3 regions of the Pseudomonas sp. GW821-FHT07F01 genome follow, and region 2 is predicted to be linked to each of the others. Evidence: predicted binding sites of a transcription regulator. Region 2 holds the regulator's gene; each other region holds the start of a gene.
The links. The regulator sigma-54, encoded in region 2, starts transcription at its own class of promoters, with help from an activator protein. The targets are predictions, from matches to a motif close to ANTGGCATNNANNTTGCTNT.
Positions count from the first base shown of each region.

Region 1 (9,801 bases), on a different contig from region 2:
ACGGCAGCCAGGAGGGTGCCGGCGGCCTGACCATCGACCGCTATGGCCCGCAATTGCTGGTACAGAGCTTTCACCAGACGCTGGAACGCGACGCCCTGCTGCAACTGCACGACAGCATCAATCAGCATCTGAACCTGTCGACCCTGCTGGTCTACAACGACCGCTCCCGGGGCAACTCGCGGATCGACCGCGAAGACTCGGTGTACCGCGCCGAAGAGGCTGCCCTGGAGGACCTGGTTGGCCACGAATGGGGCCTGAATTACCGCGTGCGTGGACGCCACGCCGGGCAGGACCCGCTATTGTTTCTCGACCTGCGCAACGCCCGTGGCTGGGTCAAGCAGCACAGCGCGGGTAAAAGCGTGCTCAATCTCTTCGCCTACACCTGTGGCGTAGGCCTCAGCGCCGCAGCTGGCGGCGCGCGCGAGGTGTGCAACCTGGACTTCGCTGAGGGCAACCTGGCCGTCGGACGGGAGAACGGTCAGCTCAACCCGCAATTGCCACAGATGCAGTTCGTGCAGTCGGACTATTTCCCGGCCATCCGCCAACTGGCGGGCCTGCCCATCAGCCAGCGCCGCGGGCAGAAACTGCCCAGCTATCCGCGCCTTGAACAGCGCCAGTACGACCTGGTACTGCTGGACCCGCCAGCCTGGGCCAAGAGCGCCTTCGGTACGGTCGACCTGCTGCGTGATTACCAGAGCCTGCTCAAGCCGGCACTGCTTGCCACCGCCGAAGACGGCGTGCTGATCTGCTGCAACAACCTGGCCAAGGTCTCGATGCCGGACTGGCGTGAACAAGTATTGCGCTGCGCCGAGAAGGCCGGGCGTCCGGTGCGCGACTGCCAGGTCCTGGTACCCGCCGCGGACTTCCCCTCCCAAGACGGGCAACCCCCACTGAAAACCTTGATCCTGCAACTTTGACCAAGGGCAGGAAATCTGAACAATCCTGAAGACTGGAGTGGTTTCGGAACCGTAAACGCGTGCCATACTCCAAGGCACTTCCGATTCAGATAGATGAAGCCTCGCATGACCAAAGGATTGATTCGCGCTCTTTGCGCCTTGTTGACCGCTCTCGCCCTTTACAGTCTGCTGGGCTTTCTGATTCTGCCGGGCATTGCCTTGCGGGTGGCCAACCAGCAATTGGCCAACTACGCCACCACCCCAGCCCATATCCAGCGCATCGAGCTCAACCCCTTCAGCCTGGAGCTGACCCTCTGGGGCCTGAGCATCGGTGAACCGGGCAAGGAGCAGATCGCCTTCGATCGCCTCTACGCCAATCTGCAATTGGACAGCCTGTGGAAACGCGCGCTGCACCTGGCGGATGTCGAGCTGGACCAGCCCAAGACCGAAATCCTCTTCGACAAGGAAGGCAAGCTCAACCTCCTGGCCCTGTTCAAGCTGCCGGCCAGCGAACCGACCCCAAGCGACCCCAACGCCAAACCCTTCCCGGTACGCATCGAACGCATCAAGCTGGCCGGCGGCTACCTGCATTTCCAGGACCTGCGCCCCAGCGAACCCATCGAATTCCTCTACAACAAGCTCGATTTTGAGCTGAAGAACCTCAGTACCCTGCCGGACGACAGCGCCGACATGACGCTGGTGGCCACCGGCCCCGAGGGCGGGCAGATCGACTGGAGCGGCAACTTCAGCGTGACGCCGCTGACCTCCGAAGGCACCTTGAAAGTCACCGACGGCAAGATGAAAGCCTGGTGGCCCTATGTGCGCGATGCGGTGCCGCTGGTGCTGGAAGACGGCGTGGTCAACCTCAGTACCCACTACAAATTCAGCCTGACCAAGGAAACCGAGCTGCTGCTGGACAACACCTCCATCAGCGTCGCGCCCTTTGCCATCAAGGCCCCGGACGGTCGCCCACTGGCGCGCCTGGAGCGCCTGGACGTCAGCGAAACCACAGTCGACCTGGCCAAGCAGCACGTGATTGTCGGCAAGGTCCGCAGCCAAAAGCTCGAAACCTGGGCCGCCCTTGAAGCCGATGGCCAGTTGGACTGGCAAAAGCTCTTCGCCAGTCAGCCGGCCAAACCGGCGCCAAAACCCGAGCCGGCCGCCGCCGACGCCCCCAAGGAACCGGCAGTACCAGGCAAACCCTGGCAGGTGCTGCTCAAGGACGTGCAACTGCGCAACTACCAGGTGCACCTGGCCGATCGCAAGGCCAAGCCCGCCGTAGCCCTGGAGCTGGGGCCGCTGAACCTGGACCTGCAGAACTTCGACAGCCTCAACCAGTCGCCCTTCACCCTCAAGCTCGATACCGGCCTGGGCAAACAAGGCAAGGTCAACGCCACCGGCGAGGTCAACCTCAACCCCGTCAGCGCCAAACTCAAGGTGCAGACCCGGGACATCGACCTGCGCGTCGCCCAGTCCTATATCAGCCCGTTCATCCGCCTGGAACTGCGCAGCGGCATGCTCGGCAGTGACCTGGCAGTGGACCTGAAGAAAGTCGAACCCCTGACTTTCAGCGTCACCGGCCGGGCCAATGTGGACCAGCTGCACACCCTGGACACCCTCAAGACCCGCGACTTCGTAAAATGGAAACAAGTGGTGGTCGAAGGCCTGAACTATCAGCACGGTGACAGCCTGACCATCAGCCGGGTCAACCTGATGCAGCCCTATGCACGTTTCATCATCAACGATGACCGCACCACCAATATCGACGACCTGCTGATTCCACAACCACCCAGCAGTGGTGGCAAATCCTCGACGAAGGCCGAGCCCAGCTCAAGCAAGCCCCTGGGCATCCACATCGGTGAAATCGCCATCAACGACGGTTCGGCGAACTTCGCCGACCTGAGCCTGACGCCGAACTTCGCTACCGCCATCCAGCAGCTCAACGGCCATGTCGGCACCATCGACAGCCGCCAGGCCAAGCCGGCAGACGTGGACGTCAAAGGCAAGGTCGACCGCTATGCGCCGGTGACCATCAAGGGCAGCGTCAACCCGTTCGATCCGATGGCCGCCCTGGATATCGCCACCAGCTTCAAACGAGTGGAACTGACCACCCTGACCCCCTACTCCGGGAAATTCGCCGGTTTCCGCATCCGCAAGGGCCGGCTCAACCTCGACCTGCACTACATGATCACCAAGGGCCAGCTCAAGGCCGAGAACAAACTGGTGGTCGAGCAGTTGCAACTGGGGGAAAAGGTCGACAGCCCGGACGCCGTGGATTTGCCGATCCGCCTGGCAGTGGCCTTGCTGAAAGATACGGACGGCAAGATCTCCATCGAGCTGCCTATCTCCGGTGATTTGAACAACCCGCAGTTCAGCGTGATGCCGATTGTCTGGCAGACCCTGCGCAATCTGGTGCTGCGCGCCGCCCAGGCACCCTTCAAGTTCATTGGCGGGCTGGTCAGCGGTGGTGGCTCGGAAGACCTGAGCAACGTGTCCTTCGCTCCAGGCTCCAGCGACCTGAGCAAGGAATCCGAGTCGGCCCTGACCACCCTGGCCAAGGCGCTCAAGGAGCGTCCGACCCTGCGCCTGGAAATCGAAGGTACCAGCGCCCAGAGCAGTGACGGCCCGCTGATCGCCGAACAGCGGCTGGAGCGCGAATACCAGTACAACTACTACAAGATCCTCCAGCGCCGCGGTGACAAGGTCCCCGCCCAGGCGTCCCTGCTGCAGGTTCCCGAGGGCGAAAAGGCCCCTCTGCTGGAAGGCATCTACCGCACCCGCCTGAAACAGCAGCCGCCGGCGGAATGGACCCAGCTCAGCCGCGACGAACGCAGCGCCAAGCTGCGTGAAGGTCTGATCAAGTTCTGGAGCAGCAGCGACGTGCTGTTGCGACAACTGGGTCAGGAGCGCGCCAGCAGCATCAAGGACTTCCTGGTGGACAAGGGCCAACTGGCCGACGACCGGGTCTACTTCATCGATGCCAACCTGGGCCAGGCCGAAAGCGATGGCCGGGTCGTCACCCCGCTGCACCTGGACAGCGAATAAACCTCTCGCGCCGGGCTCCACCCAGCCCGGCCGGTATCTCCTGCAGCGCCTGCCTGGCGCCCACAATAGAACAGGCCCCGACACTCAGTGCCGGGGCCTGTAATGATCACGTCCTTGTGATCTTCCGCATGAACCCTTTTGAGAAGCGGCAGACGTATCACTCGGCTCGTCTACCGCACCCTCTCCCTGTCCAGGCGAGAAGCGTGAGTGTTACTCGGCTTTCAGGCCGTCAGCGGAAACTGCCTTGACGCCTTTGATTTTCTTGGTGATGGCCACGGCGGTAGCTTTCTGAGCCTCGGTTACCGCAACAGTGGACGACAGCGAAACAACGCCCTTGTTGGTTTCAACCTTGATGTCGGTGCCAGGAATGCCTTTCTCGGTTACCAGATCGCTTTTCACTTTGGTGGTGATCCAGGTATCGGAGGTGGCCTCTTTGGCCTTGGTCACTTCACCGGCAGCCACCACCATGGGCGACTGGGTGTTTTGAGTGGTCTGCGCAAATGCTGCGTTAGCCATGGTCAGGGTCAGAGCGGTAGCAGTTGCGGCAGCGATAGCGAACTTCTTCATACGAGTAACTCCTGTTCTTTAAGAAAGCCTGCGCCGTGTCCTGGCAACAGGGTTATGAGGGATATTGCAGGTGCTGTGCCAAGTCTAGGAGCCTATAAATATTCATAAAAATCAATAAGTTATAAAATCAAAAATAATTCGGCATCATGCAAAATGCATGACTGCCCGCCAATCTGCATGCAAGTTGCGGCTTTTTCAGCGCGGCCTGGCCAATCGTGAAAAGCCTCCTCAAGCCCCCTCCGCACCACAGCCTTTGGGCGCATAGTCGGCCTCCACAGTGGTGGTGCATGTCCATCCTGAAGTCGCCGAACGGGTCAGGGTCAGGGTCTTGTTCAGCACCGGCCCCGGCGCATTGAGCAGGGTGCAGCCAATGCTGCCTTCACCGGTGGCCGCCGTCCCGCCGGCACTCATCCGGCAGTTGGCGGTCTGGGCCGTGCCCCCGGCCAGGGCCAGGGTCGGATCGGTCCCCTGGTTCAATAGATCCTCGACGTTGACCTTCAGGGCCGACGCCTCGGCCAGGGCGGCAATCACCTTGGCCCGCGCCTGGTACTTGGCATACATCGGCATCGCCACGGTGGCGAGGATGCCGATGATGGCTACCACCACCAGCAATTCGATCAGGGTAAAACCGGATTGATGTTTCATGGGTTGCCTCCTGGCATGGACGAATGTTGCATGAGCACAAAGGCGTGAAGCACAGCCTGTGCCAGGAGATAACCCACGGATTACGTGGCCTGCAGGTGCGATAGCCCATGGCCTTGAGCACAAGGAGTCGCACAAACTGACAAATTTCGTCAGCCCCTGCCCCTCTCCGGCAGCGCCTCGCCAGCTAGGCTTGGACAGGTGCATGGCGACCCGACAGTCGGCTCGCGCCCCCACCAAGGAACGTCCGGGGGTCAGGGTGATCTATCACCCGTTCGAACACAGCAGGGCGCTTGCGCCTCCCTATCCACCCTTGCACCAAGGATCGAACCATGGCGGTAAAAGCACCCGCGACCAGTGTCTATCTCTGGCACGGCACCGACAGCCAGGGCCGCCCCCTCACCGGAGAACTCAGCGCCGCGACCCCGGCCCTGATCAGGGCGCAATTGCGCAGACAGGGCATCACCCCAACCCGAGTCCGACGCAAACCCAAGGGCTGGCTGCGCCTGCATCAGCGAGTAGGGGCACGGGACATTGCCCTGCTCACCCGGCAGTTGGCCACGCTGATGCAGGCCGGGGTGCCGCTGCTGCAATCCTTCGACATCATTGCCGAAAGTTTCGAGCATCCGCAGATGCGCCAACTGCTGGCCAGCCTCAAGCGCGACATCGAGGCCGGCTCCAGCCTGGCCACGGCATTGCGCAGACAGCCGCGCCACTTCGACCCGCTGTACTGCAACCTGGTGGACGCCGGCGAGCAGGCCGGCGCCCTGGATACCCTGCTGGAGAGAGTCGCCACCTATAAGGAAAAGAGCGAGAACCTGAAGGCGCGGCTGAAGAAAGCCATGGTCTATCCCTTGGCGGTGATCGGCGTGGCGGTCGTGGTCAGCAGCATCCTGCTGCTCAAGGTGGTACCCCAGTTCCAGAGCCTGTTCGCCGGTTTCAATGCCGAGCTGCCACTGCTCACCCAGTGGGTCATCGCTCTGTCACACTTCATCCAGCAGCAGGGGGCGCTGCTGCTGGCCGCCGGTGTGCTGGGCGGGCTTGCGGCGCGCCTGGCCTATCAGCGCTCCCCGAGCTTGCGTGACCGCCTGGATGTCGGCCTTTTGCACATGCCCCTGGCCGGGCCACTGCTGCATAAATCCGCGGTGGCCCGCTACGCACGGACCCTGGCCACCACCTTCGCCGCCGGCGTTCCCCTGGTGCAGGCCCTGGATTCAGTGGCTGGAGCCAGCGGCAACCCTGTCTTCAGGCAAGCGGTGCAACGGATCCGCCAGCAGGTCGCCGCCGGCATGCAATTGAACTTTGCCATGCGCGCCAGCGGGGTCTTCCCGACCATGGCGATCCAGATGACCGCCATCGGCGAAGAGTCCGGAACCCTGGATCATCTGCTGGAAAAAGTCGCGATCCATTACGAGGTCGAGGTGGACAACCTGGTGGACAGCCTGACCAGCCTCATGGAGCCGTTGATCATGGTGGTCCTGGGGGGTATCGTCGGCGCCCTGGTGGTTGCCATGTACCTGCCTATCTTCCAACTCGGTACAGCGATCTGAACATGCCCCTGACTGACGCCCTCACTCTCTACCCCATGGCCTTCGTGGCTGCGGCCCTGGTATTGGGCCTGATCGTCGGCAGCTTTCTCAACGTGCTGGTGTGGCGCCTGCCGAAAATGCTCGAACGCGACTGGCGAGCCCAGGCCCGCGACGTGCTGGGGCTGGAGCCGGAACCTGTGGCTGCGCCCTACAACCTGATGCTGCCGCACTCCCAGTGCCCGCACTGTGCGCAGCCGATCCGCCCCTGGGAAAACATTCCGCTGCTCAGTTACCTGTGGCTACGTGGCCGCTGCGCCCACTGCAACAGCTCCATCAGCCCGCGCTACCCGTTGACCGAACTGGCCTGCGGGCTGATCTCGGGTTTTATCGCCTGGCACTTCGGCTTCGGCTGGGCGGCCGGGCTGATGCTGATCCTCAGTTGGGGGCTGCTGGCAATGAGCCTGATCGACGCCGATCACCAGCTGCTGCCGGATGTGCTGGTGCTGCCACTGTTGTGGCTGGGGCTGATCGCCAACAGCTTCGGCCTGCTGATCAGCCTGGAGGATGCGCTGTGGGGGACGGTGATCGGCTACCTGTTCCTGTGGTCGGTGTTCTGGCTGTTCAAGCTGCTGACCGGCAAGGAGGGCATGGGCCACGGTGATTTCAAGCTGCTGGCCCTGTTCGGGGCCTGGGGCGGCTGGCAGATCCTGCCGCTGACCCTGCTGCTGTCATCCCTGTTGGGGGCGATTCTCGGCACGATCCTGCTGCGCCTGCGCCGGGAAAAGACTTCGACGCCAATCCCCTTTGGACCCTTTCTGGCCATTGCCGGCTGGATTGCCTTGCTCTGGGGTGGTCAAATAACCGACTTCTATCTGCAGTTTGTCGGTTTCCAATGACTCGCTCCGTAAACACACCCTGGACCCTCGGCCTGACCGGCGGCATCGGCAGCGGCAAAAGTGCCGCCGCCCAGCACTTCATCGACCTGGGGGTGCATGTGATCGATGCCGATCATGCCGCCCGCTGGGTGGTGGAGCCCGGCCGCCCGGCCCTGGAACAGATTGCCCGGCACTTTGGCCAAGGCGTGCTGCAGGCCGACGGCCAACTGGATCGCGCGGCTCTGCGCAAGCTGATCTTCGAGGTGCCCGAACAGCGTCGCTGGCTGGAGGCCCTGCTGCACCCGCTGATCGCCGAGGAAATTGTCAGCCACCTGGCCCACGCCGAATCGCCCTACGCAATCCTGGTGTCGCCGCTGCTGATCGAATCCGGCCAGTCGCGGATGACCCAGCGGATTCTGGTGATCGACGTGCCCCAGCAACTGCAGATCGAGCGTACCCTGCAGCGCGACCAGATCAGCGAACAGCAGGTCCAGGCGATTCTCCAGGCCCAGGCCAGCCGTGAGGAACGCCTGCGCCATGCCGATGACGTGCTGGTCAACGACCGCGACCACGCCTGGTTGCGCAGCGAGGTCGAGCGCCTGCATCACTTTTACCTAACTTTGCGTGGAGGCCAGTCATGAGCCAACCCCTGACCGTCGAATGCCCAACCTGTGGCGCCCCCGTGGAATGGACCGCGGCCAACATCAACCGGCCCTTCTGTTCCGATCGCTGCAAGCTGATCGACCTGGGCGCCTGGGCTGCCGAGGAGCACAAGATTCCGGTGAGCCCGGATGCCGAGGACGAGCTGTTCTCCGAAGAGCTGCCCCCTCGCGCTCACTGAGTGCTCACCCCGGCGCCGGTCAGGGCCGCATGAAGCTGTAGTCCTGATCGTCGTCGAGGTTTTCCGCTAGAAACTGCAGCTCGTCTGCCAGGTCCTCGATGCTGCGCACACTCTTGCTTTGCTGCACCACCGCACTGAGCAGGGCGCGCAGGCTCAACCCCGGTTCAAAACCTTCCTGCTGAGCATTGTGCAGACTGTCGCGCACTTCCTGCCGGGCCCACTGGTAGACACTCATGACCGCACTCCTGAGATTTTTGCCGAGCATGCAGCCCGGCAAAACACCGTGGATTGATATGGATCAAGGGCGCGGATCCTCGTCTTTCCAGGGCGCCGACAGGTAGCGGGTACGGTTGAAGGTTTCCAGCCATTCCGGGCAGAACACCACCAGGGCGCTGATCACCATGCCGTTGATAAAGGCTTCCGGGAAGATGATCAGCCACAGGTAGCCGACAAAATCTTCCAGCCATTCGGGCATGGCAAAGCGTTCGTCGAACCACAGCAGGCCCAGGCCGCAGAGCAGGCATAACAATGCCGAGAGTGCCGCGGCAAAGAACCCCGAGCAGAAGATATAGACGAAGGGATTGCGCGGCTGGGCCCGTTCCACGAGCCAGGCGCAGGCCTCGGTGACCGCCACCGGCAGCAGGATCAGCAAGGTTCCATTGACCCCCAGCGCCGCCAGGTCCTGCCGGCCCAGGGCCAGCAGGCCCAACTGTGCGATCAAGCCGCCAACTATCGCCAGCGGCCAGTCCAGCAGCAGGGTTACTGCGGTCATGCCGATGAAGTGGTAGGAGACCCCCGTGTCGAAATCCCGGCGCACCAGCCACAGCAGAAACAAGGCGAACACCGTGCCAAACAGCAAGTGCTGGCGCCGGCTGTCGGTAAACAGCTCGACCCAGGGCGCCCGCAGTACCGCCCAGATCAGTACTGGCACATACAGCAGCCAGCCGCCAATCAGGCTTTGCGGCGACAGCAGCGCCGCGCTGATCATGGCTGGGCCCGCTCCAGCGCCGCAGCTAATTGCGCGGCCGTGGCGAACGCCTGCCGGGCGACCAGTTGCCCATCCTGCAGCTGCAGCCACAGCACCTGATCCTCGGCGGCGGGATAGCGTGGTGCCACGCGCCCATCGCGATCGAGCATCACTCGGTAGGGGTAATCCTTCATGGCCGGCACCGCAAACAGTTTGGCGATCACTGTCGGCATGCGCTGGATATCGGCGACAAACACCCCGTGGCGCTCCTGCAGGTAGCCCTTGGGTTTGTCCTTGAGCGCCGCGTTCACCACTTTGGCGGCGTCCATGCTGCGTGCCACCAACAGGATCCGCGCCTGGGAATCGAGGCTGTAGGGCTGGTCGAATTGATCCAGCAAGGTCCAGGGCGCCAGGCGCTCTCCTATTTCCAGGGCCTGGG
Region 1 is NZ_JBWKQO010000008.1:301,108-310,908, reverse strand. Features, by position in the region: gene AC07R1_RS28435 (class I SAM-dependent rRNA methyltransferase) at 1-917, shown strand, start outside; gene AC07R1_RS28430 (DUF748 domain-containing protein) at 1,023-3,941, shown strand; gene AC07R1_RS28425 (BON domain-containing protein) at 4,152-4,508, opposite strand; gene AC07R1_RS28420 (pilin) at 4,737-5,153, opposite strand; gene AC07R1_RS28415 (type II secretion system F family protein) at 5,483-6,700, shown strand; gene AC07R1_RS28410 (prepilin peptidase) at 6,703-7,575, shown strand; gene coaE (dephospho-CoA kinase) at 7,572-8,195, shown strand; gene yacG (DNA gyrase inhibitor YacG) at 8,192-8,395, shown strand; gene AC07R1_RS28395 (hypothetical protein) at 8,415-8,630, opposite strand; gene AC07R1_RS28390 (energy-coupling factor ABC transporter permease) at 8,694-9,383, opposite strand; gene AC07R1_RS28385 (hypothetical protein) at 9,380-9,801, opposite strand, start outside.
Region 1: the regulator sigma-54 is predicted to act here: its motif matches at 5,200-5,219, upstream of AC07R1_RS28420 (pilin).

Region 2 (9,801 bases):
AGGTCATCAACGACGGTAATACCACCGAAGGCGAGAAGATCGTCTACGACACCGTCAAGCAGGTTGCCAACGCCGGTCGCGCCAATGGCAGCTCGGTTACCGCGCCGCGTCCGCGGATCGACATGGTCATCCAGCCGAAAAAGAAAACCGACGAGCAAAAGGCCCAGTAATGGCAACTCTGAAAGCTCAGCACCTGGCCAAGAGCTACAAGAGCCGCCAGGTCGTGCGTGATGTCAGCCTGTCCATCGACAGCGGTCAGATCGTCGGCCTGCTCGGCCCCAACGGCGCCGGCAAGACCACCTGCTTCTACATGATCGTCGGCCTGGTCCAGGCCGATCAGGGCCGCGTCCTGATCGACGACCTGGATGTCAGCCACCAACCGATGCACGGCCGAGCACGCGCCGGTATCGGCTACCTGCCCCAGGAAGCCTCGATCTTTCGCAAGCTGTCGGTGGCCGACAACATCATGGCCATCCTCGAGACCCGCAAGGAGCTCGACAAGGCCGGCCGTCGCCAGGAACTGGAAAGCCTGCTGCAGGAATTCCACATCAACCACATCCGCGACAACCTCGGCATGAGCCTGTCCGGTGGTGAGCGGCGCCGCGTGGAGATCGCCCGGGCCCTGGCCACCGCGCCCAAGTTCATCCTGCTGGACGAACCCTTCGCCGGTGTCGACCCGATCTCGGTGGGCGATATCAAGCAGATCATCCACCACCTCAAGGCCAAGGGCATCGGGGTGCTGATTACCGACCACAACGTCCGGGAAACCCTGGACATCTGTGAGACCGCCTACATCGTCAACGACGGGCAACTGATCGCCGAAGGCGACTCCGAGACCATCCTGGCCAACGAACTGGTCAAGGAAGTCTATCTGGGCCATGAGTTCCGCCTGTAAGGGCTGATGTGTTGGGCTGGACGCCAGGGCGCCGGGAACAATAAAACCCTACAAACTTTATTGTTACAGCGCTCTAGGCAAACACTTCAGTTTCAGGCATATAATTTGCTTATGTTTGGCGCTCCGGCGCCCTGTAGTGGATGGCGCATGTGCGCCGGCAAATAAGGTGTTAAGCCCCTGCCATGAAACCATCGCTAGTCCTTAGAATGGGCCAGCAGCTGACGATGACACCGCAGCTGCAACAGGCCATCCGCCTGCTCCAATTGTCGACCCTGGACCTGCAACAGGAAATCCAGGAAGCCCTGGAGTCCAACCCGATGCTCGAACGCCAGGAAGAAGGCGACGACTTCGACAACAGCGACCCCCTGGCCGACAACACCGAGTCCAAACCCAATACCGAGATCCAGGAGCCCTCCTACCAGGAAACCGCCCCCACGGTGGACAACCTCGAGGACGGTGAGTGGAACGAGCGCATCCCCAACGAACTGCCGGTCGACACCGCCTGGGAAGACGTCTACCAGACCAGCGCCAGCAGCCTGCCCAGCAGCGATGACGACGAGTGGGACTTCACCACCCGCACTTCCGCGGGCGAGAGCCTGCAGAGCCACCTGCTCTGGCAACTGAACCTGGCGCCGATGTCGGACACCGACCGCCTGATCGCCGTGACCCTGATCGACTGCATCAACAATCAGGGCTACCTGGACGAAACCCTCGAGGAGATCCTCGAAGCCTTCGATCCGGAACTGGACATCGAACTGGACGAGATAGAAGCCGTCCTGCACCGCATCCAGCAATTCGAACCTGCGGGCATCGGCGCCCGCAACCTGGGCGAGTGCCTGTTGCTGCAACTGCGCCAGCTGCCGGCGAAAACGCCCTGGCTGGGCGAGGCCCAGCGCCTGGTCAGTGACTACATCGACCTCCTGGGCAGCCGCGACTACAGCCAGCTGATGCGGCGCATGAAGCTCAAGGAAGATGAGCTGCGCCAGGTCATCGAGCTGGTGCAGAGCCTCAACCCCCGCCCCGGATCGCAGATCGAATCCAGCGAAGCCGAATACGTGGTCCCGGACGTCATAGTGCGCAAGGACAACGAACGCTGGCTGGTGGAACTGAACCAGGAATCCGTGCCGCGCCTGCGGGTCAACGCCCAGTACGCCGGTTTTGTACGCCGCGCCGACACCAGCGCCGACAACACCTTCATGCGCAACCAGTTGCAGGAAGCCCGCTGGTTCATCAAGAGCCTGCAAAGCCGCAATGAAACCCTGATGAAGGTCGCCACCCAGATCGTCGAGCACCAGCGCGGCTTTCTCGAATATGGCGATGAAGCGATGAAGCCGCTGGTTCTGCACGATATCGCCGAGGCGGTGGGCATGCACGAATCGACGATTTCCCGGGTGACCACGCAAAAATTCATGCATACCCCACGGGGCATATATGAGCTGAAATACTTTTTCTCCAGCCACGTCAGCACTTCGGAAGGCGGTGAATGCTCGTCCACGGCGATCCGCGCGATCATCAAAAAATTGGTGGCCGCGGAAAATCAGAAAAAGCCGTTGAGTGACAGCAAGATCGCTGGTTTACTGGAGGCACAAGGCATTCAGGTAGCCCGTCGTACCGTCGCCAAGTACCGCGAATCCCTTGGGATCGCGCCTTCCAGCGAACGTAAGCGGTTGATGTAGCCGCAGGGCTGGCCACAGCGTTTCAGAGTGTGTTTGAAAAGGGCCCGGTGCCGTTTTCAAACGTAGTCTAGGTGGCAGGCAACCCAGCCTGCCGCGTTATGCACTGGCAACGAAGGAGAAGCTGTATGCAAGTCAACATCAGTGGACACCAACTCGAAGTGACTGAACCCCTGCGCGTCTACATCGGCGAAAAACTCGACCGGCTGGAGAGGCACTTCGACAAGATTACCAATGTGCAGGTCACCATGGCTGTCGAGAAGCTGAAGCAGAAAATCGAAGCCACCCTGCACATCCACGGTGGGGAGGTCGTTGCCAACGCAGAACATGACGATATGTATGCCGCAATCGACCTGCTCACGGACAAGCTTGACCGCCAACTGAAAAAGCATAAGGAAAAGCAACTCCACCTTCTCCAAGGCACGGGTCGCTAACACTCCCCTCCCATGATCCGACTTGAAAGCATCCTGACCCCCGGCCGTTCCCTGGTGAACGTGCCGGGCGGCAGTAAAAAACGCGCCCTCGAACAAATTGCCAACCTGATCAGCCGTGAAGTGCCTGATCTGGAGATGCAGGATGTCTTCGAGAGCCTGATTGCCCGTGAAAAACTCGGTTCCACCGGTTTTGGCAACGGCATCGCCATTCCCCACTGCCGCCTCAAAGGCTGCGAGTCGCCCATCAGTGCGCTGATGCACCTGGACGCTCCGATCGATTTCGACGCCATTGATGGCGCACCGGTCGACCTGCTGTTCGTCCTGCTGGTTCCGGAAGCCGCGACCGATGCACACCTGGAACTGCTCCGGCAGATCGCCAGCATGCTCGATCGCAAGGAAGTCCGTGACCGGCTGCGCAGCGCCACCAGCAACGAAGCCTTGTATCAGGTCGTTCTGGACGAGCAAAACGGTCAGTAATCATGCGTTTGATCATCGTCAGCGGCCGCTCCGGCTCAGGTAAAAGCACCGCCCTCGATGTTCTCGAGGACCACGGCTACTACTGCATCGACAACCTGCCAGCCGGCTTGCTGCCGGAACTGGCTGAACGTGCGTTGATCCACACCGAACTGGCGCAACCGCTGGTGGCGGTGTCCATCGATGCCCGCAACCTGCCCAGTCATCTGTCGCGCTTCCCCGAATTGCTGGAAGAAGTGCGCAGCCGGCATATCCAGTGCGATGTGCTGTACCTGGATGCCGACGAAGAGACCCTGCTCAAGCGCTTCTCCGAGACCCGTCGGCGCCACCCGTTGAGCAGCGCCAACCGCTCCCTGGCCGAAGCCATCCACGATGAAACCCAACTGCTGGGGCCGATCGTCGACCTGGCCGATCTCAAGGTCAACACCACCAACCTGAACCTTTACCAGCTGCGCGACACCATCAAGCTGCGACTGTTGAACCAGCCGGAACCCGGTACCGCGTTCCTGGTGGAGTCCTTCGGCTTCAAGCGCGGCATGCCGGTAGATGCAGACCTGGTGTTCGACGTGCGCTGCCTGCCCAACCCGTATTGGAAGCCCGAGTTGCGCGCCCAATCAGGCCTGGATGCGCCCGTGGCCGAGTATCTGGCGGCGCAACCCGATGTCGAGGAAATGTTCCAGGACATCTCCAGCTACCTGCTCAAATGGCTGCCACGCTTTGCCGCCAGCAACCGCGCCTATGTGACCATCGCCATCGGCTGCACCGGCGGGCACCACCGCTCCGTGTACCTGACCGAGCGCCTGGGCCAGGTCCTGCAAAAATCCCTGAAGAACGTCCAGGTTCGCCACCGCGACCTTAGCTGAAAGGATCTACCCCGCGATGCCAGCTCTGGAAATCGAGATCATCAATAAACTGGGCCTGCATGCCCGTGCCTCGGCCAAGTTCGTCGGCGTGGCCGGGCAGTTTCCCTGCCAGATCCGCGCCGGCAGGACCCCGGACTCCATGGTCGACGGCAAAAGCATCATGGCCATGATGATGCTGGCCGCCGGCAAGGGCACCAGGATCCACCTGAAGACCGAAGGCGAGCAGGAACAGGAAGCGATGGATGCGCTGGTGGCACTGATCAACAACTTCTTCGACGAAGGCGAGTAGGCCCGGGCGGGCCCCTCACCATACGGCTCTCAGGCGAGTGCCGTATCCATGACCATCATCAGGCAGAAACCGATACACAGGCCAAGGCTGGCAAGCTTGTCATGGCCATTGCGACGCGACTCCGGAATCACTTCATGAGTGACCACCAGCAGCATCGCCCCCGCCGCCAGGGCCAGGCCCAGGGGCAGCAATACCTGCGCCAGGCTCACCAGCCAGGCGCAGAGCAAGGCAAAGACCGGTTCCACCAGACCTGAAGCCGCACCAATCAGGAATGCCTTGACCCGCGACATCCCCGCCCCCGCCAATACCAGGGCAATCACCAGGCCTTCCGGTACATCCTGCAGGGCAATGCCCATGGCCAGGCTGTCCGCATCCGGCATGCCGCCTCCGGCCGACACCCCCACCGCCATCCCTTCAGGAATGTTGTGGGCAATGATGGCGAAGACGAACAGCCAGATACGCGGGGCAATCACCGGATGCTCTGGCGTGCCCACCAGCACCTCCGGGCAGCCCCCCGAGACCTTGAGATCCACCAGGAACAGGCCAAAGGCCCCGAGCATGATGCCGGCGCAGATCAGGCCGCTGGAGCCCCAGGCAGACAAGCCCAGGTCCTGGGCCGCAGCGATGCCGGGGACGATCAGCGAAAATGCCGTGGCCGCCAGCATCACTCCGGCACCAAAGCCCAGCAGGGTGTCGCTCACCGCCACCGGCATCCGCCGGATCACCAGCACCGGGACCGCCCCCAGCGCCGTGCCCAGCGCGCAGATCGAACCGCCCTGCAAGGCGCGCAGCAAGCGCGGCTCCAGGTTCAGCCAGCTCAACCCTTGAGCCACCAGCAACGCCGTGCCCGCCAACAGCAACAGCGAACCGAAGGCATAACGAAACATTCGCCCGCTGCTGATTGCCAGTGTTTCAGTGCCCATAGTCGGCCTTAGATCTTGTTTTGATGGAAAGGTATCAAGCCATCGCGGCCTGGTAGCGCTGAGCGACTTCCGGCCAGTTGATGACGTTGTAGAAGGCGTTGATGTATTCCGGGCGGCGGTTCTGGTAGCGCAGGTAGTAGGCGTGCTCCCACACATCCAGACCGAGGATCGGCGTATTGCCGTTCATCAGCGGGCTGTCCTGGTTACCGCTGCTTTCCACCACCAGTTTCTTCTCCGGTGTCACGCTGAGCCAGGCCCAGCCACTGCCGAAACGGGTGAGTGCGGCCTTGGTGAACGCTTCCTTGAAGCTCTCGAAACCACCCAGTTGCTGCTCGATGGCTTGCCCCAGGGCGCCTTGGGGATGACCGCCACCGGTGGGTGTCATCACCGCCCAGAACAGCGAATGGTTGGCATGCCCGCCACCCTGGTTGATCACCGCAGCACGCAGTTTTTCCGGCAGTTGCTGAACGCTGGCTACCAGCTTTTCCACCTCCCACCCTGCCCATTCGGTCCCCTCGACGGCGGCGTTGAGGTTGTTGATGTAGGTCTGGTGATGCTTGGTGTAGTGGATTTCCATGGTTTGCGCATCGATGTGCGGTTCCAGGGCGTCGTAGGCGTAAGGCAGTGCAGGCAAGGTAAAGGACATATCAATGGGCTCCGTAAGAGGGGCTGTCTGGTTGCGGGCTGTCGGCTGACAGGCCCGCGACGTTGCTGTCCAGCAAACGATGAGTGCGCGGGTATTCGCCGTGATCACCGATGAAATTCAGCAGTTCGACGTAGGTCTTGCTGCTTTGGCGCAAGGCCGCTTCCCGCAGGGCTGTGGGCAAGCGGCTGTCCTGCATGGTCTGCAACAACCGCTGATGGATGGCGCAGAGGTATTCCGCGCTCTCCTCCGGCTGATTGAGGCGCAGGTGCAGGTCTGCCAGGTTGTGATGGGAAATCACACAGGCCGCCACCGCTTCGTCGGCATCCGACCAGCGCTCGAACAGCACCTGGGCCAGGGCCAGCGCCTGCAGGTAGAACTCGCGAGCATCCACCAGTTCGCCCTGCATAAAGAGGCGATTGGCCCTTTCGATCGTGCGTTTCCAGTGCTCCATGGTGAGCCTCCAAAGCGGTGTCGGTGGGTTACACGCCGCCGGCAGTGAGCTTTTCCGGGTCCAGCAGGACCTCCAGCTGGCTGCGTGGCAGATCGGTATGTTCAAGGGCCACGTCGATCACCGGGCGCCCCTGCTTGTAGGCGGTCTTGGCGATTTCTGCAGCCTTCTGATAGCCGATGATCGGGTTCAGCGCCGTGACCAGGATCGGGTTGCGCGACAGCGCTTCCTTGAGCTTGGGTTCGTTGACCTTGAAGCTGGCGATGGCCTTGTCCGCCAGCAGGCGGCTGGAGTTGGCCAGCAACTCGATGCTGCTCAGCAGGTTCTGGGCAATGATCGGCAGCATCACGTTGAGCTCGAAGTTGCCCGATTGCCCGGCCACAGTGATGGTGCTGTCGTTGCCGATGACCTGGGCTGCGACCATCGCGGTGGCTTCAGGAATCACCGGGTTGACCTTGCCGGGCATGATCGACGAACCGGGCTGCAAACCTTCCAGCTCGATCTCGCCGAGCCCGGCCAGCGGGCCGGAGTTCATCCAGCGCAGGTCGTTGGCGATCTTCATCAACGACACCGCGGTAGCCTTGAGCTGGCCGGATACCGTCACCGCAGTGTCCTGGGAGCCGATCAGGGCGAAAAGATTCTTGCCCGGGGTGAATTGCACCTGGGTCAGCTTGCTCAACTGCTGGCTGAAACGCGCAGCGAACTCGGGATGTGCATTGATCCCGGTGCCCACAGCGGTGCCGCCCTGAGCCAGGGATTGCAGGCTCGGCAGCAGATCCTGCAGGTGGCTGATATTGGCCTTGAGTTGCTGCGCCCAGCCCTCCAGCACCTGGCTCATGCGCACCGGCATCGCGTCCATCAGGTGAGTGCGGCCGGTCTTGATGAAGGGGTGCACCTGTACCGCCTTGCGCTCGATGACCTCCACCAGATGCACCAGGGCCGGCAGCAGTTGCTCATGCAGGGTCAGCGCGGCGCTGACATGAATGGTGGTAGGGATGATGTCGTTGCTGCTCTGGCCGCAGTTGACATGGTCATTGGGGTTGACCGGTTCACCCAGCAGGCGGCTGGCCAGGGTTGCCAGTACTTCATTGGCGTTCATGTTGGAACTGGTGCCAGAGCCGGTCTGGAAAATGTCCACCGGGAAGTGCGGCATGAAATCACCTTCCAGCAGACCCTGGGCGGCATCGACGATGGCCTTGCCCTGGGCTTCGCTGATCTGCCCCAGTTCGACGTTGGCCTTGGCCGCAGCCGCCTTGGCCAGGATCAGCGCACGGATGAAGGCTGCCGGCATGCGTTGCCCGCTGATGGGGAAGTTGTCCACCGCACGCTGGGTCTGTGCGCCGTACAGGGCCAGTTCCGGTACCTGCAGTTCGCCCATGCTGTCGCGTTCGATACGGGTATTACTCATCGGGAAATCCTTGCACCAGTTCTATCAGGGGAATGGAAGGCAGCAGCGAGCAGGTCGCCAACTGCCAGGCGTGGCTCTGCCAGCGCTTGAGCCGGCAATTGCACAAAGACAACCGCTCCATGTCGCGCAACGGCCGCCAGGCCTGGTCCAGGCACTGGCTGCGCCAATGCCAGGGCAGCGCTGTATCGGTTGCGGTATCGATCAATAAACGGAAGGAAGTTTCAGCGACGGTCCAGGCCGACATCGCGGTACAGCAGGCCAGGTAGCGGCCTTCGGCGAGGTAATGCTCGATCAGACGGGGTTCGTCCGGTTCCAGTGCGCAACGGATCTGGCGGCTCATCCAGCGCCAGCTTTCGAGGTAAGGCTGCTCGTGCAAGGCAGAACTCATGACCTGGGCTCATCGAATAATGATTTTCATTATTAAATGATATTGAGAATCAAATCAATCTGGCTTGTATGATTTTTGTCCAACTCTTATAGGGCCCGCCTTGCCGGCGAATGAGCCCTTGAGCCTGGTGCCGGATGTCAGGACGCTTTCGCTGGCAAGCCAGCTCCTACAAAAATGGCGGCCATAAAAAACGCGCCACCTCGGGGAGGTGGCGCGTTGGGGGTGAAGCTGGGCGCGGTCAGCTGCCGGCGACGGTCATGCGTTCGATCAGCACCGAGCCGGTGCGGATGTTGCTACGCAGCTCCAGGTCGTTACCCACTGCAAGGATCTGCTTGAACATGTCCCGCAGGTTGCCGGCAATGGTCACTTCCTGCACCGCGAACTGAATCTCGCCGTTCTCGACCCAGAAACCCGCCGCACCGCGGGAGTAGTCCCCGGTGACCATGTTCAGGCCATGGCCCATCAGCTCGGTCACCAGCAGGCCACGGCCCATGCGCCGCAGCAGCGCGGCCTGGTCTTCGTCGCCATGGGTGACGAACAGGTTGTGCACGCCACCGGCGTTGGCGGTGCTCGGCATGCCCAGCTTGCGTCCGGAATAGGTGCCCAGTACATAGGACACCAACTCACCGTCCTGGATGAACGGCTTGGCGTAGGTGGCCAGGCCATCGCCGTCGAAAGCCGAACTGCCCATGGCGCGCATCAGGTGCGGGCGCTCATCGATGGTCATCCACTGCGGAAACAGTTGTTGACCCAGGGCGCCTTCGAGGAAGGACGACTTGCGGTACAGGTTGCCACCGGAAATCGCCCCGAGAAAACTGCCGAACAGGCCACCGGCCAGTTCTGCGGAAAACAGCACCGGCACCTCACAGGTCGGCACTGGACGGGCACCTAGCCGGCTGGCCGCGCGCTGGGCGGCACGCTGGCCAATGCTCACCGGGTCGGCCAGCAACTGGCCCTGGCGATTGACGTCGTACCAGTAGTCGCGCTGCATCTGGCCATCCGCCTCGGCAATCATCACGCAGCTCAGGCTGTGGCGGGTGGACGCATAACCACCAATGAAGCCGTGGCTGTTGCCATACACCCGACAGCCCTGGTGGGTGCTGAGGGTGGTGCCGTCGGCATTCTTGATCCGGCTGTCGGCAGCAAAGGCCGCTGCCTCACAGGTCAGGGCCTGCTCGATGGCCTGTTCGGGGGTGATGTCCCAGGCGTGGAACAGGTCGAAGTCCTGCAGGTCCTTGGCCATCAGGGCCGCGTCGGCAAGGCCCGAGGCTTCGTCTTCGGAGGTGTGCTTGGCAATCGCCAGGGCCGCCGCCACGGTTTCGCGAATGGCCTCGGGGCCGCTGGCAGACGTACTGGCCGA
Region 2 is NZ_JBWKQO010000007.1:227,851-237,651, reverse strand. Features, by position in the region: gene lptA (lipopolysaccharide transport periplasmic protein LptA) at 1-170, shown strand, start outside; gene lptB (LPS export ABC transporter ATP-binding protein) at 170-895, shown strand; gene AC07R1_RS26140 (RNA polymerase factor sigma-54) at 1,078-2,571, shown strand; gene hpf (ribosome hibernation-promoting factor, HPF/YfiA family) at 2,697-3,002, shown strand; gene ptsN (PTS IIA-like nitrogen regulatory protein PtsN) at 3,015-3,479, shown strand; gene rapZ (RNase adapter RapZ) at 3,482-4,339, shown strand; gene AC07R1_RS26120 (HPr family phosphocarrier protein) at 4,356-4,628, shown strand; gene AC07R1_RS26115 (ZIP family metal transporter) at 4,658-5,551, opposite strand; gene AC07R1_RS26110 (superoxide dismutase) at 5,586-6,197, opposite strand; gene AC07R1_RS26105 (DUF2753 family protein) at 6,199-6,648, opposite strand; gene AC07R1_RS26100 (class II fumarate hydratase) at 6,677-8,053, opposite strand; gene AC07R1_RS26095 (hypothetical protein) at 8,046-8,441, opposite strand; gene pmbA (metalloprotease PmbA) at 8,680-9,801, opposite strand, start outside.

Region 3 (9,801 bases), on a different contig from region 2:
CCGCATAGCCTCTCAGCTAGGGCTCGCCCTTGCCTTGATACTCGCCCTGGTGATCAGCGGCAGCACCCTGTTCGCCTTGCGTTCGCTGGACTCGGCGAACCTCGACACCCGAGAGGAACACCTGGCCAGTGAAGCCCGTCTGCTGGCCGATCAGCTCAACACGTTCCACGGCAGCCTGCGCGAGAGCACCCAGCGCCTCAGCGGCCTGTTTGAAAACCGCTTCAGCAGCGGCCTGAGCCTGCATCCGGAACAACCGGTGAGCGTGGCCGGGGTGCAGACCCCGGGATTGCACCTGGGGGATGTGGTGCTGAACAACAACTTCGCCGAAGTCGACCAGTTCAAGCAGATGACCGCCGGTGTGGCGACCTTGTTCGTGCGCAGTGGCGATGACTTCGTGCGGGTCAGTACCTCCCTGAGCAAGCAGGATGGCAGCCGTGCCATCGGCACCTTGCTCGACCATGCCCACCCGGCCTATCAGAAACTCATGGCGGGCCAGGGTTATGTGGGCCGGGCCTTGCTCTTCGAACGCTTCTACATGACCCAGTACACCCCGGTGCTGGACCGCAGCGGCAAGGTCATCGCGGTGCTGTTTGTCGGCTTCGATTACACCGATGCGCAAAATGCCCAGTTCGCCAACCTCAAGCGCTTCCGCATCGGCCAGAGCGGCTCCCTGGCCCTGCTCGACGAGCAGAACAAGTGGCTGGTGCCACCGGCCGGCGTGCAGGCGCCGGAGCAGGCGGCGCAGGTCATGGCGCAAGCGGCCAAGGAGCCGGGCAAGGGGCGTTTCTGGAGTGATCAGGGCGAAGACTTCTACAGCCTGGCAGTGCCGTTCGAGGGGGGCCCCTGGTCGGTGGTGGCGAGCATGCCCAAGGCAGAGATCCGCGCGGTGACCTGGAGCGTTGGTATTCGGCTGGTGATCGGCAGCCTGCTGGCCATGCTGCTGGCGGTGGGCGCTACGGTCTGGCTGCTGCGCAGCAAGCTGGCACCGCTGAGCGACCTGGTGCGCCAGGCCCAGGCCCTGGGCGGCGGTGACCTGAGCGCACGGCTGAACGTTGCCAGCCATGACGAAATCGGCCAGTTGGCCCGCAGCTTCAACCAGATGGGCGAAGCCCTGTCGACCATGGTCGAGCACATCCGCCGCTCTGCCGCCGAGGTCAATGGCCGGGCCCAGGTGCTGTCCGGCTTGTCCAGCGGTGCATATGAAGGCATGGAGCAGCAGTCCGGCGAGATCACCAGCATGGCCGGGGCGGTGGAGGAGTTCAGCGCCACCTCGCTGAACATCGCCGACAACATGGGCAGTACCCAGCGCCTGGCCCAGGAAAACGCCCAGCAGACCCATATTGGCCGCACCTCCATGCAAGAGGCCTCGTCTTCCCTGGAACAGATCGCCGGAGCCCTCAACAGCACGGCCACGGTGATCAACACCCTGGGCCAGCGCTCCCAGGAGATCGGCGGAATTGTCGGAGTGATCACCGCGATTGCCGACCAGACCAACCTGCTGGCCCTGAATGCCGCTATCGAGGCCGCCCGGGCCGGTGAGCAGGGCCGCGGTTTTGCCGTGGTGGCGGATGAGGTACGCAACCTGGCCTCGCGTACCCGTGAAGCCACGGATGAAATTTCCCAGATGATCACCAGCATCCAGCAGGAAACCGGCCACGCCATCCAGACCATGGAGCAGGGCAACCGCCTGATGCAGGAAGGCCTGTCGCGCAACGCCGACGTGGCCTCGGCCCTGGCCCTGATCGACGAGCAGAGCCGCAGCGCCGGCGAGCAGTTTGCCGCCATCACCACCGCGACCCAGGAGCAGAGCAGCACCGCCACGGTACTCAGCAGCAATCTGCAGAGCATTGCCCAGGCCAACAGCGAGCAGCGTGAAGTGGTGTCCAACCTGGCGGTCACTGCTCGTGAGCTGGAAACCCTGGCCGCGGACCTGCGCCAGGAAGTCGATCGCTTCCGCTGACGGCTGCCGCCTCGCCCCTCAATCCGGGTTGGGGGGCGAAAGTTGCAATGAGGCCTGATTCGACTAAAACAGATGAGCAGTGGTTTGCCCCAAGGACCTCCCTTTCAGCAGGAGCTGGCATGACTCATCTTTCCCGTTTCGTCCCCCGCGCCCTGGCGCTGTCGGCACTCTTGCTCAGCCCGGCGGCGTTCAGCCAGGAAAGCCCGGCGTTCATCGCCCCGGCTACCTGGAATACCCCGTTCAACGGCATCGCCCAGGTGGCCTGTCACAACTGCTACGAGAAGCAATACGCAAGCACCTTCAGCAGCGTGCTCGACAGTGTGCGCACCCTGGAACTGGACTTCTGGGACCAGCGCGATGCGGTGACCGGCGGCTCGCCCCGGCACTGGTTCGTGCGGCACAACCCCGGCACCCTGTTCCAGTCCGGCAACGACAACAATTGCACGGGCGATGGCACCGGCAAGAACGATCTCGAAGCCTGCCTCAACGACGTCAAGAACTGGAGCGACAACCACCCCGGGCACTTTCCCATCACGGTGATCCTCGACAAGAAGCAGGGCTGGTCGAAGGAAAGCTCGGGGCGCACGCCCAAGGATTTCGATGAGCTGGTGACCCGGGGCTTCCAGGGCAAGCTCTATACCCCCCAGGACCTGGCCACGCACATCGGCAGCAGCGCGGGCGCCTTGCAGGGCAACCTCAAGGGCAAGTCCTGGCCCACCGCCAGCCAGCTTCAGGGCAAGGTCCTGCTGGTGCTCAACCACTCGGAAAACCAGAAGCTCTCGCAGTACGCCGAGGCCCGGACTTCCAGCGCCAAGGTGTTCATCTCGCCGGTGACCAATGGCCAGAACGATGTCAGCGGCAAGGTCAGTGGCATGTCCGGCCAGTCGTCCGGCTACGTGGCCATGAACAACATGTCCAAGGGCGACAAGAAGTGGGCGGCCCAGGCCTTTGCCTACAGCCATGTGGGCCGGGTCTGGGGCGATGACGGGGTGTCGTTCGCCCAGCACATCAGCGAGAAGGTCAACCTCTCGGCCTACTACAAGTTCGCCGAGCAGAACGCCGGCGGCTATCGCATCCGGCCGTTCTGAGCTTCACCGGGGTTCGGTCGGTTCACCGAGCCCCGGGTCCACGCGCTTGCCGATGTCCCGCAGGCGCGCCAGCTGATCGACCATGGTCGGTGCTTCATCGACGCTGCTGACAAAGGTCCACAGGTAGGTCATCACCGCATACACATGGCCGGCCTTGATCTCGGGCGACAGCGCCAACTGGCTGATGGCAATGACGAACAGCACCGCTGCCACAGCGCCAAGGAACAGATAGGCCGCGGCTTCCCGATCCGAGAGCCCGATGCGCAGCCGCGACAGCAGGCGATAGTGACGCTGCAGCGAGACCGCGCCGACCCTGGCCACCAGGCCGATTTCCTTTTCCAGCCGGTTATTCAGGCGTTCGTGCAGTTGCTGGTTGCGCCGGGCAAAACGTGGCAGCAGGGTCATGCACAGCAATAGCGCCGTGAGGCAGGCGAGGCCGATCCAGGGTTCGATCACCAGCAGCATCACTGCCGCCCCGACGATCGACACCAGGGCCGTGGCGATGGTCGGCACGTGCTTTTCGAAGAAGTCGACGAACTCCCGGGCCAGCACCACCCGCGCCGCGGCGGTGGAGGTGTCCTGCTGTTGCAGGCGCTGGTTGAGAATCACCGGCACCGCCAGGTCCGCGTAGATGCGGGTGAAGGTACGGGTGTCCACCGCACGCCGCGCCGCACCCACTACCCAGAAGCCCAGCACCACCAGGGCATAGATCAGCGCATGGGCAGCGTCGCCCCGCAGGATCGAATCCACGGCGAAGCCGGCGAACAGCGGGTAGGCCAGCAGCAGGGCGTTTTCCAGGGCCACCAGGGACAAGGTGACGAACAGCTTGCCCGGATAGGCCCGGGCAATGGCCTTGAGGGTCTGGCTGGCGGTCTGCTGGCCGATTTTCTGGGTTGGATCCACGACGATGAGTGGGGTGACGGCGGACATGAGTGCACCACAAGAGTGATAACGGTTAATATTGAGCGACTGCTCAATTATCTTTGAGCGAACGCTCAAAATGCAAGCGCCGTCCATCCTGGCGCCAAGAGGCCTGATTGCACATGTCGCGTAACGACCGTAAAGACCAGATCATCCAGGCGGCCCTGGAATTATTCCGCAGCAAGGGTTTCGCCGAGGTTTCCACCCGTGACCTGGCCGAGCATGCGGGGCTGTCTCGCAGCCACGTCTATCACTACTTCAGTGACTGGAAGGGGCTGCGCCGCGAAGCCTTCGTGCGGTTTGCCGATGACCAGCTGGAGGCGGTGGGCCAGCCCCTGCGCGGTGCCGCGCCCATGGACGCCTTGCTGGGGTTTCTCCGTGACTGCCTGCCCGATTCCGCCGAAGCCGGCTGGGCGCTGTGGCTCGATGCCTGGGACGAAGCCATGCATGACGCCGAGCTGGCGCAGGCCTACCTGAGGATCAACGGTCAGTGGCGGGACATGCTGGCGGCGATCATTGCCGATGGGGTCCGCACGGGGGTATTCCGCTGCGCCAGCCCCGAGCGCGCGGCAAGGCAACTGTTCGCCCAGACCATGGGTTACGCCGATGACCTGTTGCTGCGGGCTTCCCCCGAAGCTGCCCAGGCGGCGTTGCAGGAAGTCATGGAAGTGGCTGGCCTGCTGCTGGGATTCGAGGGCTGACAGGAAACGGCCAGTGGAGTGGAGTTTGTCCGGCTAATTGGGATTTTTGGCCTTGCTGAAACGATTCTTCAGGGCTATAAAAACCGCACAACTCCAAAAAAGGCACTCCTGCATGACTCCGCTGAAACTGCTGGTCACCCTTGGCGCGCTGGCCGCCACCTCCCACGCCATGGCCTGGGACTATGTATTGCTCGATACCGACAAGGCTCCCCGCAACCTGCACCTGACCAGTGAACAGTTGGGGGTCAAGACCGAGCGGCCGTTTTCCGTGACCCTGCGCACCCTGCATGGCGGACGCCAGGAGGGGGTGAGCATCGTCGACATCGACAACGGCGTGATGCAGCTCTCGGTGGTGCCGACCCGGGGCATGAACGTGCTGCAGGCTTCGGTGGGCGAGGTGCGCTTGGGCTGGGATTCGCCGGTCAAGGAGGTGGTCAATCCGGCCTTCATCGAGCTTAACGGCCGCGGCGGCCTGGGCTGGCTGGAGGGCTTCAACGAACTGGTGGCCCGCTGTGGCTATGAGTGGGTCGGGCACCCGGGCCTGGACAATGGCGAACTGCTGACCCTGCACGGTCGTGCGGCCAACATCCCGGCGAGCAAGGTCACGCTGCATATCGACGAGCAACCGCCGTATGCCATTCACCTGCGGGGCGAGCTCAAGGAACAGGCGTTCAAGAAGGTGGATTTCAGTGTCGCCACCGAACTGGTGACCGAACCCGGCAGCACCCGGTTTGCGCTCAACGACACCCTGACCAACAACGGCGACTACCCCAAGGAATACCAGGCGCTCTACCACAGTAACTTCAGCACGCCGTTCCTGGAGCAGGGGGCGAAGTTCGCCGCGCCGGTGAAGCAGGTTTCGCCGTTCAATGACAAGGCCCGGGCCGACCTGGCGGACTGGCAGACCTATCGCGGCCCGACCCGCGACTACGACGAAACCGTGTACAACCTCGTGCCCTACGCCGACGCTCAGGGCGAGACCCTGGCGGTGTTGCATAACAAGGCCGGGAGCCTGGGTGTTTCCCTGGGCTTCAACACTCGACAACTGCCGGTGTTTTCCCTGTGGAAAAACACCGACACCCAGGGCCAGGGTTATGTGACGGGTTTGGAACCGGGCACCAGCTTTTCCTACAACCGCCGTTACCAGCGCCCGTTGCATCTAGTGCCGAGCATTGGCGCCAAGGAGCAGCGGCAATTCCAGATTCGCTACAGCCTGTTGGCCGATAAAGCCGCGGTGGATAAAGCCCTGAGCCGTGTCAGCCAGATCCAGGATGGGCGTCAGACCGAAGTGCGGCCAACACCCTTGGTAGACCTGTCCCGGGAATGAACCTTCAATCGGCGCTGGGCCGGTAGTGCAGGGCTTCGGCCAGGTGCTCGCGGCTGATTCGCGCGGCCTGTTCCAGGTCCGCCAGGGTACGCGCCACCTTGAGCAAACGGTGAGCGGCCCGCAACGACAGGCCCAGGCGTTCGCAGGCCGCTTCCAGCCAGCGCTCGTCGGTTGTGGATAATTTGCAGTGGCGACGCAGGCCGGGCAGGTCGAGAAAGGCGTTGGCGCAGCCCTGGCGCTCGCGTTGCAGCTCGCGAGCCCCGGCGACCCTGGTGGCGGCTGCGGCGCTATCATTGCCCGGTTGCGGCTCGGGGTTGAGGGCGGTGGCTTCGCGGGCCACGGTCAGGTGCAGGTCGATGCGATCCAGCAGCGGCCCGGATATCTTGTTGCGATAGCGCTGGATCTGCTCCGGTGTGCAACGGCAGCGTCCGCTGGGCTCGCCAAGATATCCACAGGGGCAGGGGTTCATCGCTGCCACCAATTGGAAGCGTGCCGGGAACTGCACCCGGTCCCGGGCTCGGGCAATGACGATCTGCCCGGACTCCATGGGCTCGCGCAGCACTTCCAGGACCTTGCGGTCGAACTCCGGCAGTTCATCGAGAAACAGCACGCCGTGATGGGCCAGGGTGATTTCCCCGGGCTGGGGTTTCGAGCCGCCTCCGACCAGCGCCGCACCCGAAGCCGAATGGTGGGGCTGGCGAAACGGCCGCTGTGGCCAGTAGCGCAGGGGCTTGTGGCTGGCCACCGACTGGATCGCCGCGACTTCCAGGGCTTCATCTTCCTGCAACGGTGGCAGCAGGCCGGGCAAGCGGCTGGCCAACAGGGTCTTGCCGGTGCCTGGCGGGCCGCTGAACAACAGGTTGTGGGCGCCCGCCGCGGCGATCAGCAGGGCGCGCTTGGCGGCGAGCTGGCCTTGCACTTCGCTGAGGTCGGGGTAGGGGAAGTGGCTCTGCACCAGGCCGTCGCTGACATAGGGCGCAATCGGCGCGTGGCCGTTGAAATGGGCAACAGCCTCCAGCAGATGATCCACCGCGATCACCTTTAGGCCGCTGGCCAGGCAGGCTTCTTCGGCATTGGCCCGGGGCACCAGCAGGGTATGCCCGGCGTCGCGTGCCGCCAGTGCGGCGGGCAGTACGCCGCGTACCGGGCGCACCGCGCCGGAGAGCGCCAGCTCCCCCAGGCATTCGATGTTGTCCAGGGCCAGGGCCGGCACCTGCACGCTGGCGGCAAGGATGCCCAGGGCGATGGCCAGATCGAAGCGCCCGCCGTCCTTGGGCAGGTCCGCCGGCGCCAGGTTGAGGGTGATGCGCCGGGCCGGAAAGTTGAACCCGGCATTGAGGATTGCACTGCGCACCCGGTCCTTGCTTTCCTTGACCGCGGCTTCCGGCAGGCCCACCAGGGTCAGGCTCGGCAAGCCGTTGGCCAGGTGCACTTCAACACTGACAGCCGGAGCCTGGACGCCGACCTGGGCACGGCTGTGGATGATTGCCAGGGACATGGGGAGAGCTTCCTTGCGACAGCGGGAATCGCGTCCTGCGGTGCTGCAAGGATAGATGAGGGGGCTGGCCAGAGGAGCGCCCGAATGGGCACAGGATATGTCGTCGGTGCGCGAGCCTTCGCCGGCAAGCCAGTTCCTACAGGACAGGTCTGTAGGAGCCGGCCTGCCGGCGAACTCGGATTCAGATCATTGCGCTGCCGGGTTCAGCCGGGCTTCCAGCTCCGCCACCTTGGCTTCGAGGCTTTCCAGGCGCGCGCGAGTGCGGGCCAGGACCACCATCTGGCTGTCGAATTCTTCCCGGCTGACCAGGTCCAGCTTGCTGAAGCCGCTTTGTAGCAGGGCCTTGAGCTGGCTTTCGATTTCATTGCGGGGCAGGGGTGTTTCACCGCTGAGCAACCGCGAGGCGTGGCCGCTCAGGGCGTCGAGAAGGTCTTTGGGCGCGAGCATGGGAGAGTCCTGAATTGCAGTCGGCCCGCAGTGTATCACGCAGCAACGACGCTCCAGGTGGCCCCGGGTTGCACGTTTTTCGCGCATCTGGCCGGGCGCCAGCGCACCGTTTTTGTGCGTATCCCGGGTGCCGTTTTCCCGCATTCCCTGCCGGCTCGGGGCAAGGGACTGAAATCACTGATTTTTCCCGAGCTGGCAAGCTTTCTGCTTAGACCCTGGTGACCCATGCACTGATGCAGTCGCTGTGACGAATGCAGTGCGGCAGGCGGAGCGGGGAGTGTTTCGTCAGACAGCGGTTAGCTGGCGTCGGTCGGGCTGAGGAAGGCCGACGGTGCGTTACAAAGCCAGGCACTGCGCTTAGACTTGAGTCGGGTTTGTTTTCCTGGGGCAAGTCCACCAATTCGGGAGAGAGTTTCATGAAGCTAGTCACTGCCATCATCAAGCCGTTCAAGTTGGACGACGTGCGCGAGTCGCTGTCCGAGATCGGCGTGCAGGGCATTACCGTCACTGAAGTCAAAGGCTTCGGCCGGCAGAAGGGTCACACCGAGCTGTATCGCGGTGCGGAGTACGTGGTGGATTTCCTGCCCAAGGTGAAGATCGATGTCGCCATTGACGACAAGGATCTTGACCGGGTTATCGAGGCGATAACCAAGGCCGCCAACACCGGCAAGATCGGTGACGGCAAGATCTTCGTGGTCAATCTGGAACAGGCTATTCGCATCCGTACCGGCGAAACCGATACCGACGCAATCTAAGCCGCCAAACCCAACGCCCCAGGAGAAAACAATATGACTCTGCGTAAATTCGCAGGGCTAGGAGCCCTTTTGTCCCTCGTAATGCCAGGCCTGGCCATGGCGGCAGACGAAGCGGCGGCTCCAGTCCTCAACTCCGGCGATACCGCCTGGATGCTGACCTCCACAGCCCTGGTGCTGTTCATGACCATTCCTGGCCTGGCGCTGTTCTACGGCGGCATGGTGCGGTCGAAAAACATTCTTTCGGTAATGATGCAGTGCTTCGCCATTACCGGCCTGATCACTGTCCTGTGGTTCATCTACGGCTACAGCATGGCGTTCGACACCACCGGGATGGAAGCTGGCGTGGTCAACCTCAATTCCTTTGTGGGCGGCTTCTCCAAGGCCTTCCTGGCGGGCATCACCCCGGCCAGCCTGACCGGCCCGGCTGCGCTGTTCCCTGAAGCGGTGTTCGTCACCTTCCAGATGACCTTCGCCATCATCACTCCAGCGCTGATCGTCGGTGCCTTCGCCGAGCGGATGAAATTCTCCGCCATGCTGATCTTCATGGGCGTGTGGTTCACCCTGGTGTATGCGCCGATCGCCCATATGGTCTGGAGCGGTCCGGGCTCGCTGCTGGGCGACTGGGGCGTGCTGGACTTTGCCGGCGGCACCGTAGTGCACATCAACGCCGGTATCGCGGGCCTGGTGGCCTGCCTGGTGCTGGGCAAGCGCAAGGGTTTCCCGACCACGCCGATGGCGCCACACAACCTGGGTTACACCCTGATGGGCGCAGCCATGCTGTGGATCGGCTGGTTCGGCTTCAACGCCGGTTCCGCCGCTGCCGCCAACGGCACCGCCGGCATGGCCATGCTGGTAACGCAGATCGCGACGGCTGCCGCCGCCCTGGGCTGGATGTTTGCCGAGTGGATCACCCACGGCAAGCCTAGCGCGCTGGGCATCGCTTCGGGTGTGGTCGCAGGCCTGGTGGCAATCACTCCGGCTGCCGGTACCGTTGGCCCGATGGGCGCCCTGATCATCGGTCTGGCGGCCGGTGTGGTGTGCTTCTTCTGCGCCACCAGCCTCAAGCGCAAGCTGGGATATGACGACTCCCTGGACGCCTTTGGC
Region 3 is NZ_JBWKQO010000003.1:349,645-359,445, forward strand. Features, by position in the region: partial or broken gene AC07R1_RS12145 (Cache 3/Cache 2 fusion domain-containing protein) at 1-1,105, shown strand, start outside; gene AC07R1_RS12150 (methyl-accepting chemotaxis protein) at 1,238-1,960, shown strand; gene AC07R1_RS12155 (Ca2+-dependent phosphoinositide-specific phospholipase C) at 2,080-3,048, shown strand; gene AC07R1_RS12160 (ABC transporter six-transmembrane domain-containing protein) at 3,052-3,978, opposite strand; gene AC07R1_RS12165 (TetR/AcrR family transcriptional regulator) at 4,092-4,670, shown strand; gene AC07R1_RS12170 (aldose 1-epimerase family protein) at 4,783-5,997, shown strand; gene AC07R1_RS12175 (YifB family Mg chelatase-like AAA ATPase) at 6,002-7,495, opposite strand; gene AC07R1_RS12180 (accessory factor UbiK family protein) at 7,682-7,942, opposite strand; gene glnK (P-II family nitrogen regulator) at 8,359-8,697, shown strand; gene AC07R1_RS12190 (ammonium transporter) at 8,731-9,801, shown strand, end outside.
Region 3: the regulator sigma-54 is predicted to act here: its motif matches at 8,134-8,153, upstream of glnK (P-II family nitrogen regulator).